DNA from 2 places in the Alteromonas pelagimontana genome. Region 2 is predicted to be linked to the other one. Evidence: riboswitches for the same ligand, from Rfam matches in the RefSeq annotation. Region 2 holds a riboswitch; the other holds the start of a gene.
What was found. A riboswitch is a leader RNA that binds a small molecule or an ion and turns the genes downstream of it on or off. The one in region 2 is predicted to bind thiamine pyrophosphate.
Positions count from the first base shown of each region.

Region 1 (8,007 bases), 1.5 Mb from region 2:
ACCTGAGCAACTGATCACTCTGAGTGAGCACACGTGAAAGCGGATGAGTATTACGTGGCGGGTGCTTTCCATAAGGCCAGTATTTCATCTACTGTGTCTAACTCTGCTGGCGACAGTTGAGGATAACGTTGTTCACTATTTGCCGCATTGGTAAACACCATTGCGGTAAACGCCACATTATGACTAACTAAAATACGCTCATGCACTAAATCTGAAGAGGGAAGACTGTTCATCTGGCAGAGTTTCCAAAGCTGCTGATTAACCTCGTTTTTAAAGCCCCAGCGCAACAGCATCAGTGATGTTGCACCATACAGACACAGTCCGAATTCATCATAAAGTGCCGTATTGAACTGCGTTAGAGATTGCGACTGTTCCCATAAAGTCAAAGCGCCATCTGCAATAACACAGTCTTCATGAAAGACCAGAAATAGTGACAACAGGCCGAAAAGAATCAACTGACGCACAATTTCCTTGTCGTCTTCGGGAACACCGGCAAAGCTGTATAGCTTAGAAAATATCGTCTGACTGAGTAGCATCGCGTCCGTCAACTGCTGAATATTACTGAACCGACATTGAGTGGTAAGTAACTGCTGCGCAGCAAAAATAACAGCGAGATGTTTAATGTTGCCAAGGCCCAGATTTCTGCCTATTGCCTGTTCCAGCGTTTGTGGCGCCAAGCCGTAGATAGCACGGCTGGCCTTACTCATAATATGGGCCTGAAAAATGGGGTCCCGTTCAACCAATTCCACCACACGGGGAAGCGTCATCTGTTCATCATCAAGAGCAAGTAACGATTGAATTGTTGCCGGTAGTGGCGGCAGATTTTCCACCACATCAAGTAAATTGCTGTTACCTCGTTGAAAGCGCATTCTGCTGCCCAGTTGCCGAACCTGGCCTGCGCTAATCCCGGCGTGTTCCTTGAAACTCCTTTCAAAAGATCGTCGGTCGGAAAACCCTAACAAATGCGCGGTGTCTTCTGTTTTTTCGCCAGCGATTAAGTACTGGCACGACTTATCATGAATATAATCTTTGAGAAGCGCGCTAAAAGAAATGTTTTCCTGCCGCAACTGCCGGCGAAAAGCAGATTCTGTCTGGCCTAGTTGAGAGGCAACCCATTCCGCTCGGATCCTGGCAGGGCTGGAGGCTTGCAGGAACGCATTCCGGATTTGTTGTTTTAAAGGTGCAGTCTCCGGTGCCGCAAGAGTGGCTTCCAGCATCTTTTTCATCTGCGCGCTATAGTAAAAAGAAGGTTGAGTTAACCACTTTTTATCCAACAGCAGCTTAATCTGATCATCGGGTAATATCGCCGCTTGACTTAGGGGGGCGAGCAGGGAAGCAGGGGAAGATGCAGGATTAGCAGGAGCGGACATTTGGGCAAAATCAAACTGTCGCCCAGCTAAATGTCTGAACAAAGTAAACAGAAAATAAATCTGTATTTGGGCCATTAATCCAACGCCCGGTTCGCGCCACGATATTAGAAGGGAATCGCTCGTTCCATCGGCAATTTCAAATTGGCTATTTGCGTCAAAAAGATCGCGATAGTGAACGGAAAGAATGGATAGTGCATCTTCAATATTTTTGCAGGCAGTGAGCAAGACCACTAAATTGCCCATTTTATTAAAGTCAAAATAGCCTATCAGTGACTTGCCGATACATGTCCGCTGATCCACAGGACAAAGCTGAGTGAGCAATGCGTTTAGATAACTGTCTTCAAACTGACCCTGCTCGATATCACTCAAGTTACTGAGTACCTGGTCATCACCATTGTCGCTCAGCCCGATATCACGGCGTAAGCTGAGTAGAGATCGTAGAATAGCAGACCAAAATAGCCCTTTATATTGCACATTCGCTCCTTGCCTGGAATTTATTATTCATCATACCGCAAGCTGATTTGCGTAAACTTTTAAGCGTTTGTAAGCAGTCACCGACCCAGTTGCTCGCTGAAATCGAAAGTGTCCCATTTTAAAACCAAAAGTGTCCTTTTTCCTTTCCCGCCCATTCCTTACCATACATCTAAAGTTGGCCGGTAAAAATAAGCCGATTATTTAACGGCAAACTTTTCGTGCAGCAAGGACGGAACGCCTCGGATCTTATTGATTAAGGGCGCCAAACGCATAATGCACGATAGTATCATTAATTGTAGTAATACTGCTAAGGATGAAAAAATGAGAAAAAGCATTAAAGCCACAGCCATTATGGCTTCTTTGTTAGCGGCGACTTCTGTTAACGCAGATGTCATCCAGACCTCACCGTTTAACTTTGACGCAATTTCTCTAACCGCTCATTCAACGCAAAATCATGGCAATTATTTTACGTCGGGCGCGGCAGGAGAAGTTTTATCTTTAACTGAAAATACGTGGGTTGGGGTAAACCTTGCCGATGCATTTGGTATTTCTGCACTGAATCCAATTAAAGACCAAAATGATTATGTCCTGAACTTTGATTTCAAAATGAAGGGCGCCTCTGATTCCGCATATTCAGAAATTGCGGGTATCTGGTTAGCGGACTATTCCAAATCTGTTCAGGATAACGACAGTTCTCGTACCTTTGAACTAGCGGGTACGCAGACCTTTGGACTCCAGGATTTTAACTACACCAATTCGGGCACATGGCAGACGTTCTCCATTATGCTAGGTGAATTTACATCAGGTAACATCACTGATGTAATTTTTATCAACGATTGTGACAACCGGAATGGCTGTGGTGACATGAATGTGAGCTTCAAAGGCGTTTCTATTTCGGAAGTAAGTGAACCCACCGCCATGGCACTAGCACTTTTCGGAATAGGATTAATTGGATGGCGCACTAGACGCCAGTAAAATGGGTCGTAAGACCACTATTTCGCCCGCACGTCACTTTAGCGGGCGTTTTCTTTTGTGCTAACTCAATCATCTTGACGAATTACCTTATCCTGATAGACTCTGCCCTTGCTGATTACTACGGTTTTCAGCGCAACCAAGGGGTGCCGTAACTGGCTGAGATCTATGTAAATGGGAACCCTTAAACCTGATCCGGATAATACCGGCGTAGGGATGGTGTCTCATTAAACAGCCAATTCACCTGCCGTAAAGCCGGATCTTTTAACTGAAACAGTCAAGAGATCCAGATGAACAAAAACGTTATTTCACTTTCCTTATTTTGCTTATCGTTCAGCGCCGTTGCTCAGGAAGCGGACTTAGAACGCATTACCGTAACCGGCGATTTTCGTCAGGCTACGCTGGACCAGCTTAGTACCAGTGCGTCGGTAGTAGGAGAGGCTCGCCTGGCCAGCAGACAAGCCGATCATATTGACAGCATGCTAAATATTGCTCCGAACGTAAATTTTTCTACCGGAGCATCGCGCGGGCGCTTTATTCAAATCCGGGGGATTGGAGAACGCAGCCAGTTTGCAGAACCTATTAATCCGTCGGTGAGCTTTTTAGTTGATGAATTCGATTTTTCTGGTCTTGCTGCTGCGGGGGTATTATTTGATACCCAGCAGGTTGAGGTATATCGCGGTCCGCAAGCGACGCTTTTTGGTACCGGAGCACTGGCTGGCGCCGTAAAAGTGGTTAGCCGCCAGCCTGCTGCGGACCCTTCAGGCTACGCGCTGTTTCGTTTAGGGAATAAAGACACCTATCGGATAGAAGCGGCTCACGGCGACAGCATTACAGAAAATGTTAACTATCGTGCTGCAGTCATGCAGAATAAAAGTGATGGTTTTGTCAACAACACTTACCTTAACCGGGAAGATACTGACAACATTGATGAATCAGCTGCACGTTTGGCGGTGAACTGGGATGTTTCCGCGGACTCGTCACTGGCTATTAATTACCGCTGGTACGATATTGATAACGGTTATGACGTTTTTTCTCTGGAAAATAATCGTAACACACGCTCCGATGCCCCTGGTTACGATACACAACGCACCAACGCCGTTAGCCTTAAAAGCCAAACACAAACCTACGCAGGCGACTTGGCGGTCATTCTCACTCACGCCTCTCACGATATCGCATATGGTTACGACGAAGACTGGACATATCCAGAATTTCATCCTGAAACTTATGTATCAGTTGACAGTTATTTCAGAGACGTCGCAACCAGTACGGCTGAAATACGATTCACCTCAAGTCCGCAGGCTGCTTTATTTTCCGGTAGAACCCAGTGGCTGGTGGGCGCATTTTATAAGGAATCTGAAGAAGATCTACTGCGTCAGTACACGTATCTGGAATCGCCCTTTAACAGCACTTATCAACCCACAACCAAAGCTGTGTATTTTGATACCCAAACACAGTTGAGTGAGGGTTTGTCGCTTTTAGCCGGAGTACGCATCGAAAATTATGCCTTTGACTATGTTGACAGCGACGGTATAGAAAACGCTTACGATAGCGATATGACTGGCGGAAAACTGGCGCTCAACTACGTTCAGGGAAGACATTTCTGGTACGGCAGCATTTCTCGGGGATATAAAGGCGCAGGGATTAATCCCGATAGCCGCCTGCCAACAGGTCAGCGTTTTTACGATGCGGAGTTCAATTGGAACTATGAAGTTGGCTATAAGGGGCACGTTTTTACGCCTGATCTTACTTTGCGGGCTGCCGTTTTTCATATGGACCGGGAAGACACCCAGATAAGCGATTATCAGATAGTGAAACGCGAGGATGGTTCTGAAGGGTTCATTGATATCATTGGCAACGCGCAAATCGGCACCAACCGCGGCATTGAACTTGAACTCGGCTGGCAGGCCACACAAGTGTGGCAGCTTCAAGGAAGCCTGGGTTATCTCGATGCTACCTTTGAAAGTTATACCAATGCGAAAGGCGAGCAAGTTGATAAACGTGAGCAGGCCCAGGCGCCGTCGTATACTGCCAATATCTTCAGCGAGCTTTGGGTGGCACCGGATTGGGTATGGCGGGTCGATGTGGATTATAAAGACAGTTTCCGTTTTTCCGACGGGAACGCGTTGGCTTCTCCTTCTACAACGTTAGTTAATAGTGAAATAAGCTGGCTGTTAGATGCCTGGACTGCCACGCTTTGGGTAAATAACGCCTTTGATCGCACCTATTATACACGCGGCTTTAGCTTCGAGAATGATCCTCGTCAATGGGATGGTATTGCAGAATCCTATTATCAGTTAGGTGACGGCAGACAGTACGGCATCACAGTTAAATATCAATTTTAAGGAGTAAAGCTTATGCAGGTAATGGTTGAAATTTCTTTATACCCGTTAGTAAATGAATTTGTAGCGCCAATAAAAGCGTTTATCCATCGACTGAACAGTTACGACGATATACAGGTGACAACTTGCTCGACCAGCACACAAATATCCGGTGATTATCAAAACGTAATGACGATTTTAGGCAAAGAAATGCAGGCTACCCACGAAGCGGTGGGGCAGGCTATCTTTGTTGCTAAATTTCTAAATTTTGATGCCATGCAAGCGCGCAAGGACGAGGATGAATAATCCCGCTGATGCATTTATTGCACAACTTGCGGCTACTTCCTTGCTTGAATGGATGGCAGTCATTCTTGCACTGGGATACGTATGGTTGGCTGCGCGGCAAAACGCGTGGTGCTGGTTGTGCGCTTTTTTAAGCACGGCAATCTACACCTGGTTGTTTTGGCAGGTTACGTTACCGTTTCAGGCGGCACTGAACGTTTTTTATATGATAATGGCCGGTTATGGCTATTATCATTGGGGCAAGGACCGCAGTGAATCACGACCATTACATAACTGGCCTTGGTGGTATCACTTGTTTATTGTTCCGGCTTTGCTGCTGTTGGCATGGGGGTTGTCCAGGCTGGCAGAAGGTCAATTTAACAGCGATCACCTGTGGCTAGATGCCAGTATCCAAGTGCTAAGCGTGGTCACCACGTTCATGGTTGCACATAAAGTGTTGCAAAATTGGTTGTATTGGTTTTTTATAAACATTGCGTCGGCGTATTTGTATGCACAAAGTGGTTTGCTACTTTCTGCATGTTTATTTGCCGGATATGTCGTTTTCTCTGTTTACGGATACTACCAATGGCAGCAGCAATGGAAAGTGCAACATGCAACAAGAGTCTTTAATTAAGTTACTTACCCCCGTGTTGGCGTTGTCCGACGAGGCCTCAATGAGCACGCTGCAAAGCGGTGCAATAAATAAAGTTTATCGGTTACATGACGGCGACAGAACATTTGCCGTCAAATGGGTTGGAGATGATGTGTTCAGCGGCATCAATCGGCTACACCAGTTTGTTTTGCAGGAGCAGTTGGCCCATCGCCACATCGCTCCCGAACCATTATGGTTAAGTGACGATGGCAGACTATGGGTAGAGGAGTGGGTTGAACCTAATCTATCAATTAGCCAGGACAACCGCGACAAGGTACAGGTGCTTGCCAATATATTAAGCACAATTCATCGCCAGCCTATTACCGCTCAGCCGCTTGAGCTTACACGCCGCTGGGATCACTATATCGAAAGTGCGGGTTTAGCGTCGGTTGATCCATTAGTTCACGAAGCCCATGCATTGCATGAATCTTTACACTTAGATTTCAATGATGATGACGTGCTTACCCTTTGTCATAACGATCTATCCTGGGGGCACATATTAAACGTATCCGGTCCCGTTATTGTAGATTGGGAGTACGGCGCAATGGGTAACCGTTACTTCGATTTAGCAAGTTGTTGTGCCGTTAATGAGTTTTCCGAAGCGGAATCATCCATGCTTTGCCAGCACTACGCTCAAGCCAGTGAGATACCGTCTGAAGTTGTTTTTCAGCATTATAAGCTACAAACACAAGTGGTGAAGGTAACTAACAGACTATGGCAGGCGGCACTCGGTAAAAGCAGAGGGAAAGCGATTGAGCCGCCTGTTGTAATGTAACTGCGGAAACTTGACAGCTTTTGTACAAAGGGTGAGCAAACAGGCTGACTAAGAGCAAAAGTGCTTTACCTTTTAAAAGTCATACGTATAATGCACAGCGCATTAGGGGTGTAGTTCGAATTGGTAGAACAGCGGTCTCCAAAACCGATGGTTGGGGGTTCGAGTCCCTCCACCCCTGCCACTTTTCTTGTGTCTGCGCTTTATGTTATGTACGCTATAGTTAAACAATGTTTTTTTGATTAGGCGTTATGTCAGGTTTATTATCTCAATATCAAATCGCTGTCCTTCAACAAATGGGCATTTGTGTTTGGGAATCTCAAGATAAACGTGACACTAGCTTGCTTCAAACAACATCTGAACTTTCCCAAGATCAAAAGCATCCTGTTAACCTGACTCCTCCTGGTCAACCTATTTCCCAGCAAGATAAACCGCGGCAAACCAGTGCTCAACGTTTAGCTGGCCTACGTTCGGCTTTAGCAGGTTCAGAACATTCAGATGCAGCTTCGCAACCGACGTTAAAAAATCGTCCTGCCAAGGAAAATGTGCCCGCAGCGGCCTCTGAACTAGCGTTTACCCAGGTTCAGAAACAGCAATACGCCGCTTTCTGTAAAGATGTTGAGCAGGTAATTCGAACTCTCAATGATAAGCTTCAGGACATGCCGTTACAGTGGTTTACCGGCAGCGCGTTACGTGTCAAAGCCAATCAAATCGTGCTGACGGCGTTACCCGATAAGCTTACCCCGCAAGACAAACGTTTGCTGTGGCAAAAAATCTGCCAGCTAGGTGACCAGGCAGAATGACAGCTGTAAATGTCTCTTTGATGATGCCCGAGCAACTTCACGCCGCCTACGCAATTCATAAAGCCGCAGTTTACCGGCACTGGTCATTCAATACGTTTGAGGATTGTAGCCACGCGCCATATTGTGCCTATGTTGCTACACTGGAAGGCAGTGTCATCGGCTACGCTCTGCTTTTACTGGTTGCTGATGAAGCAACGTTAATGGATATCGCAATCGATAAAGATCATCAGCGCAGGGGAGTGGGGACAGCGCTACTAAAACAAGTTGTTACTCACAGTAAAGAACACAATATGGCAAGTATCTGGCTGGAGGTACGCTCGGGCAATAAGGCAGCGCTGTCGTTATATAGTGATTTCGGCTT
Region 1 is NZ_CP052766.1:772,121-780,127, reverse strand. Features, by position in the region: gene CA267_RS03640 (acyl-CoA thioesterase) at 1-14, shown strand, start outside; gene CA267_RS03635 (helix-turn-helix domain-containing protein) at 51-1,844, opposite strand; gene CA267_RS03630 (PEP-CTERM sorting domain-containing protein) at 2,166-2,819, shown strand; TPP riboswitch at 2,949-3,050, shown strand; gene CA267_RS03625 (TonB-dependent receptor) at 3,107-5,161, shown strand; gene CA267_RS03620 (YkoF family thiamine/hydroxymethylpyrimidine-binding protein) at 5,174-5,443, shown strand; gene pnuC (nicotinamide riboside transporter PnuC) at 5,436-6,053, shown strand; gene CA267_RS03610 (phosphotransferase) at 6,031-6,846, shown strand; tRNA gene CA267_RS03605 (tRNA-Trp) at 6,951-7,027, shown strand; gene CA267_RS03600 (hypothetical protein) at 7,095-7,646, shown strand; gene rimI (ribosomal protein S18-alanine N-acetyltransferase) at 7,643-8,007, shown strand, end outside.
Region 1: it holds a riboswitch for thiamine pyrophosphate, as region 2 does, so the genes downstream of both, CA267_RS03625 (TonB-dependent receptor) here and thiC (phosphomethylpyrimidine synthase ThiC) in region 2, are expected to answer to the same signal.

Region 2 (8,007 bases):
AGCCTCTTTGTATCTCGCCGTGGTGTAATGGTAGTGCTCGGTGAGAGAAACCAACGTATCGGTAGCATCTTTCTGCCAATCCGCGTGACCGCCTTTAATCAATACATAATCAAAGCCAAGCTCCAATAATTCACGCGCCGCCGCAAAGGCATCTTCGCCATTTTCGACTGCTAGCGCGGTGAGTTCTGAAAGCTCGTTGATATTAGGCGTAACAACGGTAACGAAAGGGGCAATGTCGGCAATAGCCCTTGCGCTTAAGCCAGAAAGCACGCCACCAGCGGAGGTCTTTAACACCGGGTCCCAAATCACGGGTAGCGCAGGGGAATGTTCTTTTAATCGTGTTAACTGGCTGGCAATCAACGCCAGTTGTTCGTCGTTGGCGACTGCACCTATTTTAATGGCATCAGGAGCGTTATCTGCCAGCAGCGCATTAAACTGATCGTTCAACAACTCGCAACATGTAGGTTGCACAGCGAACAGTGCGTGATGGCTTTGCGCGGACACCAAAGTGGTAAGGGTGCAAGGGAGGGTGTGTAACTGGCTTGCAGTAATAGTATCTCGCGCCAGCCCGGCGCCTGAACTGGAATCCATACCGCCAATACACCACAAAACGGGCAGCTTCACGAAGATTGTCCCGTTTTACTGCCGCTAATATACAGCTCAGCGCCGCCGGAATTAAAGGCTTCAGCCATTTCCTGCATGCCTTGTTTAATAGTGTCAGCTTCAGCAGCGTCCCGGACCTCCTGAGAAATCTTCATTGAGCAAAACTTTGGTCCGCACATTGAACAGAAATGAGCAACTTTGCCCGATTCCTGCGGCAGGGTTTCGTCGTGATACGCACGGGCAGTGTAAGGGTCGAGCGCCAGATTAAACTGATCTTCCCAGCGAAATTCGAATCGAGCCTTGGACATGGCATTGTCACGAATTTGTGCGCCTGGATGACCTTTGGCTAAATCGGCTGCGTGAGCTGCAATTTTGTAGGTGATCAGGCCTTGCTTTACATCTTCTTTGTTCGGTAGCCCTAAGTGTTCTTTCGGCGTTACGTAGCACAGCATGGCGCAGCCGTACCAGCCAATCATCGCGGCACCGATACCAGAAGTGAAATGGTCGTAACCCGGTGCAATATCAGTAGTTAACGGACCAAGTGTGTAAAAAGGTGCTTCGTGACAATGTTTAAGCTGCTCTTCCATGTTTTCTTTAATGAGATGCATAGGCACATGGCCAGGGCCTTCAATCATCACCTGAACATCGTATTCCCAAGCGATTTTGGTTAGTTCACCCAAGGTTCGCAGCTCGGCAAACTGGGCTTCGTCGTTAGCGTCAGCGATAGAGCCGGGGCGCAATCCGTCGCCAAGCGATAGCGAGACATCATATCGGGCACAAAGCTCACAAATTTCCCGAAAGTGAACATACAAAAAACTTTCTTCATGGTGGCTTAAACACCATTTCGCCATGATGGCGCCGCCACGTGAGACAATTCCCGTTACACGGGCCGCCGTTAACGGTACAAACGCCAGGCGTACGCCAGCATGAATGGTAAAGTAATCCACGCCTTGCTCGGCCTGCTCCACTAACGTATCGCGAAAAATCTCCCAATTAAGATCCTCAGCAACACCGTTGACCTTTTCCAGCGCCTGATAAATTGGCACTGTACCGATAGGTACGGGGCTGTTACGCAGCAGCCATTCGCGGGTTTCGTGAATATTTCGACCGGTAGACAGATCCATAATAGTGTCAGCGCCCCAGCGCGTAGCCCACACCAGCTTTTCTACTTCTTCTTCAATTGAGGAAGTCACCGCCGAATTACCGATATTAGCGTTAATTTTTACCAGAAAGTTACGCCCGATAATCATCGGTTCTGATTCAGGATGATTAATATTTGCCGGAATAATCGCACGGCCTGCTGCTACCTCTTGGCGCACAAACTCTGGGGTGATGGTATCAGGCAAGTTGGCACCAAAGTGTTCCCCGACATGCTGTTGTGTAAGAGAGTGCTCGGCCAGTGCCTCGCGGCCCATATTCTCGCGAACGGCAATGTATTCCATTTCCGGCGTCACAATGCCTTTACGTGCATAGTGAAGCTGCGTCACGCACTGCCCCTCGTGGGCAATCCGCGGCACGCGCTTATGGCTGAACCGAAAATCATCCAAGGCAATGTCCTGCTGCCGCGCTTTAGCATACGTGGAGCTTAAGTCCTGCAAGTCTCGAGTATCAGCGCGTTCGATTATCCAGTTTTCTCGCATGGATGTTATTCCCCGCCTGACATCGATTTGATTATCAGGATCGCCATACGGACCGGAGGTATCGTAAACGGGGATGGGTGGGTTAGCGGTATAAACCGGGTTGTCGCGATCGCCGGATACCAGTGAATCCGCCTGATGAATATGGCGCATCGACACCTGAATATCATCCCGCGACCCTTGCAGATGCACGCGAGTAGAATTAGGAAATGTCTGGCCGCTAAGACCACTAAGAAAAGTTTGCGCCTGTTGGCGCTGTTGACGTCTGTTTGACATAGCATTTTGCCTTTTGAGTAGGTTGAAATGCTTGTCAGGAGTGTTTGAAGGTGCTTAATGAAAATAAATGATATTACCCGCCATTCCGCCGTAATACACATTCACAAAAATCATTAAGTTGCCTTGTTCCCTTCGCAGGTATTAGCCTGATCAGGTTCAACGGATCCCGCGTTAGCGGTCTCAGCTCGTTTCGCAGATGCGAAACGGAGCACTCCGACAAGTAGTTGCTTTTAGTATAGAGGGGTAATAACGGAATTATCAACCCGTTTTTTCTATCAGTTACAAAAGAAAAATGCGATATTATCACAATTAAGGACGTTGGAATGATCACCTGGCTCTAGTCTCGAAAGCGAGTTTCTGGTAGTCTAAATGGAAATGATTGCTATTTGGTTTTAATGCCTGATGCAAATCGGTAGCAGGTGGGATACTTGTAGCGTATAAATGTGCTCCGCCAGCTTAAAGAATTAGCTTGAGAACAATTATGACATTATGGGATTTACCTTCTAAGCAACTTGCGACAATTAAGGCCATTCGCTCTGATATTCGCGAGAACGTTAAAGAACGTTTGTCAGAAATGGGGCTCGAAGACGGTAGAGATGTGCAGTGCATTCGTAAAGGTCCATTAGGAGGCCCAATCGTAATGCAGTTAGGCGGCAGTGTGTTTGCTATTGAGCAGGAACTGGCCTCTAAAATTGAAGTCGAACCGCAACACAGTTAATTTCCCTTCCTTTTTTAGTAACAGGATACGTTTTCTTCATGCAGCGCATTTTAATGGTGGGGAAACCCAATTCCGGTAAAAGCCTCCTTTTCAACCAACTGACTGGCTTGCGTCAAAAAGTAGCCAATTATCCGGGTGTTACCGTTGAAGTAAAACGAGGACAGTGTGATAAATTTGAGATCGTCGATCTGCCCGGTACCTATACATTGCGCGGCTTGTCTCGTGATGAAGAAATTGCCGTCAACGAAATTCAGAATGCCATAGAGCGGGACGATACCGCGTTGGTGCTGTGTGTACTTGACGCCACCAGGTTAGAGCGAAGCCTGGTGCTCGGCTTACAAGTGCAAAGGCTAGCCAAAGCAAAAAATAAAGCAGTGCTGTTTGCGTTAAATTTCATTGATGAAGTTCGCCGCATTGGAGAAAAAATTGATACCGATGCGTTATCTGCCGATCTGGGTAGCCCTGTGGTGGCACTGTCGGCAAGAACGTTGGACGGATTACATGAGTTCAAACAGGAAATGCTTCGGATTGCAGGTTCGCCACAGCAGTTTGTTCCCAGCAAGTCGATAGAGGAAACCGAGCCCGCTGCCCCGAAAAGCCACCAGTTGGCGAAGAGCTATGGTCTGAACTTAGATATTGTACTGAAAAATCAAAACTCGGTGGATCGGCTGCTATTGAATAGCTGGACGGGAAGCATCATTTTTCTTAGTGTGATGTTCCTGCTTTTTCAAAGCATTTTTACCTTAGCAGCGCCTTTGATGGATGGCGTGGAAACCTTTATTACCGGGTTCGCTGAAATTGTTGCTGCCATTACTCCAGCCGGTATTGTTACCGATTTCTTCAATGATGCCATATTCGGCGGGCTGGGTTCATTTTTAGTTTTCGTGCCTCAGATTATGGTACTTACCTTCATCATTGGTTTGCTGGAAGACAGTGGCTATTTAGCGCGAGCAGCGCTGATGTGTCACCGGCCGTTGAGCTTTTTCGGTCTCTCTGGCCGTAGCTTTATTCCGTATTTGTCGGGTCATGCCTGTGCCATTCCGGCAATTATGGCGGCACGAACAATAGAATCGCCTCACAAGCGGCTTGTTACTATGCTGACCATTCCACTCATGTCATGTTCAGCGCGATTACCGGTTTACGCACTGTTAATTGCAGTGCTGGTGCCCGAAGATGCTCTGTTTTTAGGTATATTTGATCTGCAAGGTGCAGCGTTCTTTGGCTTATATCTGTTTGGCATAGTGATGGCGCTGGTTGTCAGCCAGATTTTAAATCGTACCTTAGCGAAAGATTTAGAAGAGTCTGATATGCCATTTATTCTGGAGCTGCCTACTTACCGTATGCCTCACTGGAAGCCTTTGATGCATCGCGTGCTTAACAGCGGCATGGTATTTATTAAACGTGCAGCACCAATCATTTTTATGGTGTCAGTAGGTATTTGGGTTTTAGGGTATTTCCCCTTAAGCTCGACATTGCAGAATTCATGGTTGGGCCAGATTGGTCATGTCATCGAGCCCATTTTCGAGCCGATGGGGCTGGATTGGCGATATGGCGTGGCAATTCTTATGTCATTCTTGGCTAGAGAAGTGTTTGTTGGCGCGTTAGGAACCTTGTTCGGCATGGCTGGCGCCGATGAAGATGTAGTGGGGCTGGCAGAAAAAGTTCAGGCAGACGGTCTGACTTTAGGCGCAGGGCTTGGGCTGGTACTATTTTATGTGGTGGCTTTGCAATGCGTAGCAACGGTTGCCATGTTAAAAGGGGAAACCGGTAGTAATAAACTAGCTTGGGGGCTGTATGTTGCGTACGGTCTGCTTGCTTATGTCATTGCAGTTGCCGTAAACCTGATTATCTAGATAGTTGTTCTTAAGTGTGCTCACATGAAAAGGCAAAATGAGGGTATTATTAAGAACCGTCCGCAGGCTCTGTGCAGCAGGCGCTGTGCAGCAGGCGCTGTGCAACAGCATGGATGCTGCGGCTGAGCGCTCAAAGAAGGGTTTACAGCATGTTCTGCACGGTGTCTTGGTGATAACTCATACTTCAAACAGTTATTCAAATTGAAATACCACAGCGCCTGACGGGGGCGCTGTGGTTAGATATATCGCTCGCGTTTACTGCTCACGCTTACTGGACATTACCTGCAACCACTTCCTGCTCTCTTAAAGCTACTCCTTGTTTATATAAAGCAAGAGCCTGCAGGTTATCATCTCGACGTTCACTGATTGTCGCCAAAATTAATAAGTCGGTCTGGTTTTCTGACAGTTTAATGGCTTTAAGTAAGGCTTTTTCGGCTAATACATCATCACCTGCATGAAACGCGATATGGCCGAGCGTGGAGTACAGTTCGGCGTTATTTGACTCTTGTTTAATCCAAGTCTCCAGCAATTTAATTGAGGAGGATGCATTGGGAAGATTAATTTGCTTAAACAAAGGCATCAGCACCGGATTCGGCCCTTTCTTTTGCCACTCAATCAAACACTGCTGGGCATCAGAATGCATTCCCTGATCCATCAGTTGCTGGATGTAAGCGGCGCGGTAAGCATCATCATGACGAAGCTTACGAGGAAGATCTTCCCAGTACTGTTTTAGCTGATTGGCGCCTTGTTTACTGGCGATTTCCGAAAATTTGCCTTTAGCAACTCGCTGCGCCCAATGAACATAATCGTCAGCAAGCGGCTTACGCCACTGTGACAACCGGTTTTGCAGTGCCTGCCATTGTCCTAAACGCGCCATGGATTCTGCTTTTAAACGCACTACTTGCGGATGATTAGCTGATTTTTCATCCAGCGCGTCCAGCCGTTTTTGCGCCGCTTCGGCTTGACCTTCTTCTAAGTCCATTCTCGCCAGCACTAAGGTGGCAGCAATCCGGGAATGCGGGTACTCTGTCGCCTGCTCTAATAAATAACGAACCCGCTGAGGCTCATTTAACTGACGGGCAACCTGAGCCGCAGCAAGATAATTTACACCATCAAAATCGCCATCGGTCGTGCGGGTAAAAGCTTGCTTAGCCTCTTCAAACTCGCCCTCAGCCATCGCCTGCATACCGCGAAAGAACGCGCGCTGGCGTTTGCGACGGCTCCTGCCACCAAGCCATTGCCGAGACCCGCGCAGCAGGTTAAAAGAGCGTGAGAGCAGGCGTTTGATTACCCACCAGACGATGAATGCCACTACAATAGTGATGGCTAGACTCACCACCGTCATTTCGATATTCCACTGTCCCATGGAAATCAATACATAGCCTTTGTCCCCGATCACCTGGGGCGCCACTATCATGGCAAAAAGAAGTAATACAACGGTGACAACTGCAACTAAAAGCCATCTCATAAGGCGCTGGCTCCCTGCCCAAAGACTTTTTCAACCCGAGATTCCAACAGTTCTTGCAGCGGTGCCTGCGACTCCATCTGTTGCGGTAGCGTCTGACTTACATCAGCCGCCGCGAGCTTTTGGACTTCTCTGAGAAACCCTTTGATCTCGCTTTCACCTACTGCAAATTTTTTCTCTAACAATGCCGTAGCACTTTGTAACGATTGCTGGTACAAGTCATTTTGCCTGTTCATAGCAGCAGATTGCGCCTGCATAAGTTGCAGCTTCAATTGTTCCCGCGCCAGCCACTGCTGCTGTTCGCTCATTAGCGGCTCTACCGGTGTCTCGTTGCGGGTAACAGAAATAAACTGATCGGTGATAGAGTGCCAGACTGCGGCAAGATTCTGTTTCCAGTCACTAACGGATTCAGATACCTGATCTTTTGTCGCTTCCTGTTCAGGCTTTTCGAACGTATCCAAAGGTAGATTATCAATTTGCGCCAGTAATCCGGAAAGTGTTAAGGCTATTGACGTATGAGAAACGGGGTTCAGTTGTTGCAACATCTGAATATCCTGAGCAATCAGCTTGCGCACCGGCAATACCGAGGGATCGGTCAGTTCTTGTAATCGTTGGTCTGCATTGGAAAGTAGCATTATTGCGGTCCGAATATCTTGCTCTAACCACAATTTACGTCCGGCCATTCTTACCAGGTAATCCGCTTCAGCAATTAACCAGTCGGCGGGACGACGGCCTTCCATATTCTGAATTTCAGCCAAAGCCTGCTCACTTTGCTGGCTGAGCGTTTCACTTTTAGCCACAAGATCGTTAACCGACTTCGCCAGTTCAGTTTTGCTAGTTTCAAGTGCCTTAAGCTGTTGCTGAAGGGTAGTATTAGTGCGGTTTAGCACTTCCAGTTTCTGTTGCTGAGCGACCTGCGCGTCATATAAAGCCTGATTGTCAGACTGGCGCTGATACACATACCAATAACCGGCGCCAGCGAGAGCCAGAGTCAGTAATAAGGTGAGCAGCAATATTGTCCATAATCCGCCGCGGGAACGGTGACGGTGCGCTTTCTTGGAAGCAGGGGATGCAGGTGACGCTGTATTGGCTGTAGTAGTCTCGTTATGCTGTTCATCAGTTACGGGTATCAATGCGTCTGAATCCTGATTGTTATCTTTTTTGTCCGCCATGTCTTACTCCCAATTATCCTTTACCCACTGTATCAGTGCCCTGTCACTGGCACCATGACAAACTGCTACCTTTGTTATGTCCAATTCGCGCAGGCCCTGCGCCACGCGCTCACTGACGGTTACCCAAGGTTGCTGGCGCAATGCATCATTGTCATAGTGGGCAAAAAGATGCCCTGCCATTTCGCCACTTGTTGCAATAATGCCTTTTACGTTACGCCAATGCCAAAGGTTTGTTTCCAGCGGCTTTTTAAGCACTACCCGCTGATAAACCGTAACCGCATTA
Region 2 is NZ_CP052766.1:2,300,335-2,308,341, forward strand. Features, by position in the region: gene thiE (thiamine phosphate synthase) at 1-624, opposite strand, end outside; gene thiC (phosphomethylpyrimidine synthase ThiC) at 621-2,516, opposite strand; TPP riboswitch at 2,627-2,742, opposite strand; gene CA267_RS10250 (FeoA family protein) at 2,986-3,234, shown strand; gene feoB (ferrous iron transporter B) at 3,273-5,087, shown strand; gene CA267_RS10260 (heme biosynthesis HemY N-terminal domain-containing protein) at 5,356-6,555, opposite strand; gene CA267_RS10265 (uroporphyrinogen-III C-methyltransferase) at 6,552-7,724, opposite strand; gene CA267_RS10270 (uroporphyrinogen-III synthase) at 7,728-8,007, opposite strand, start outside.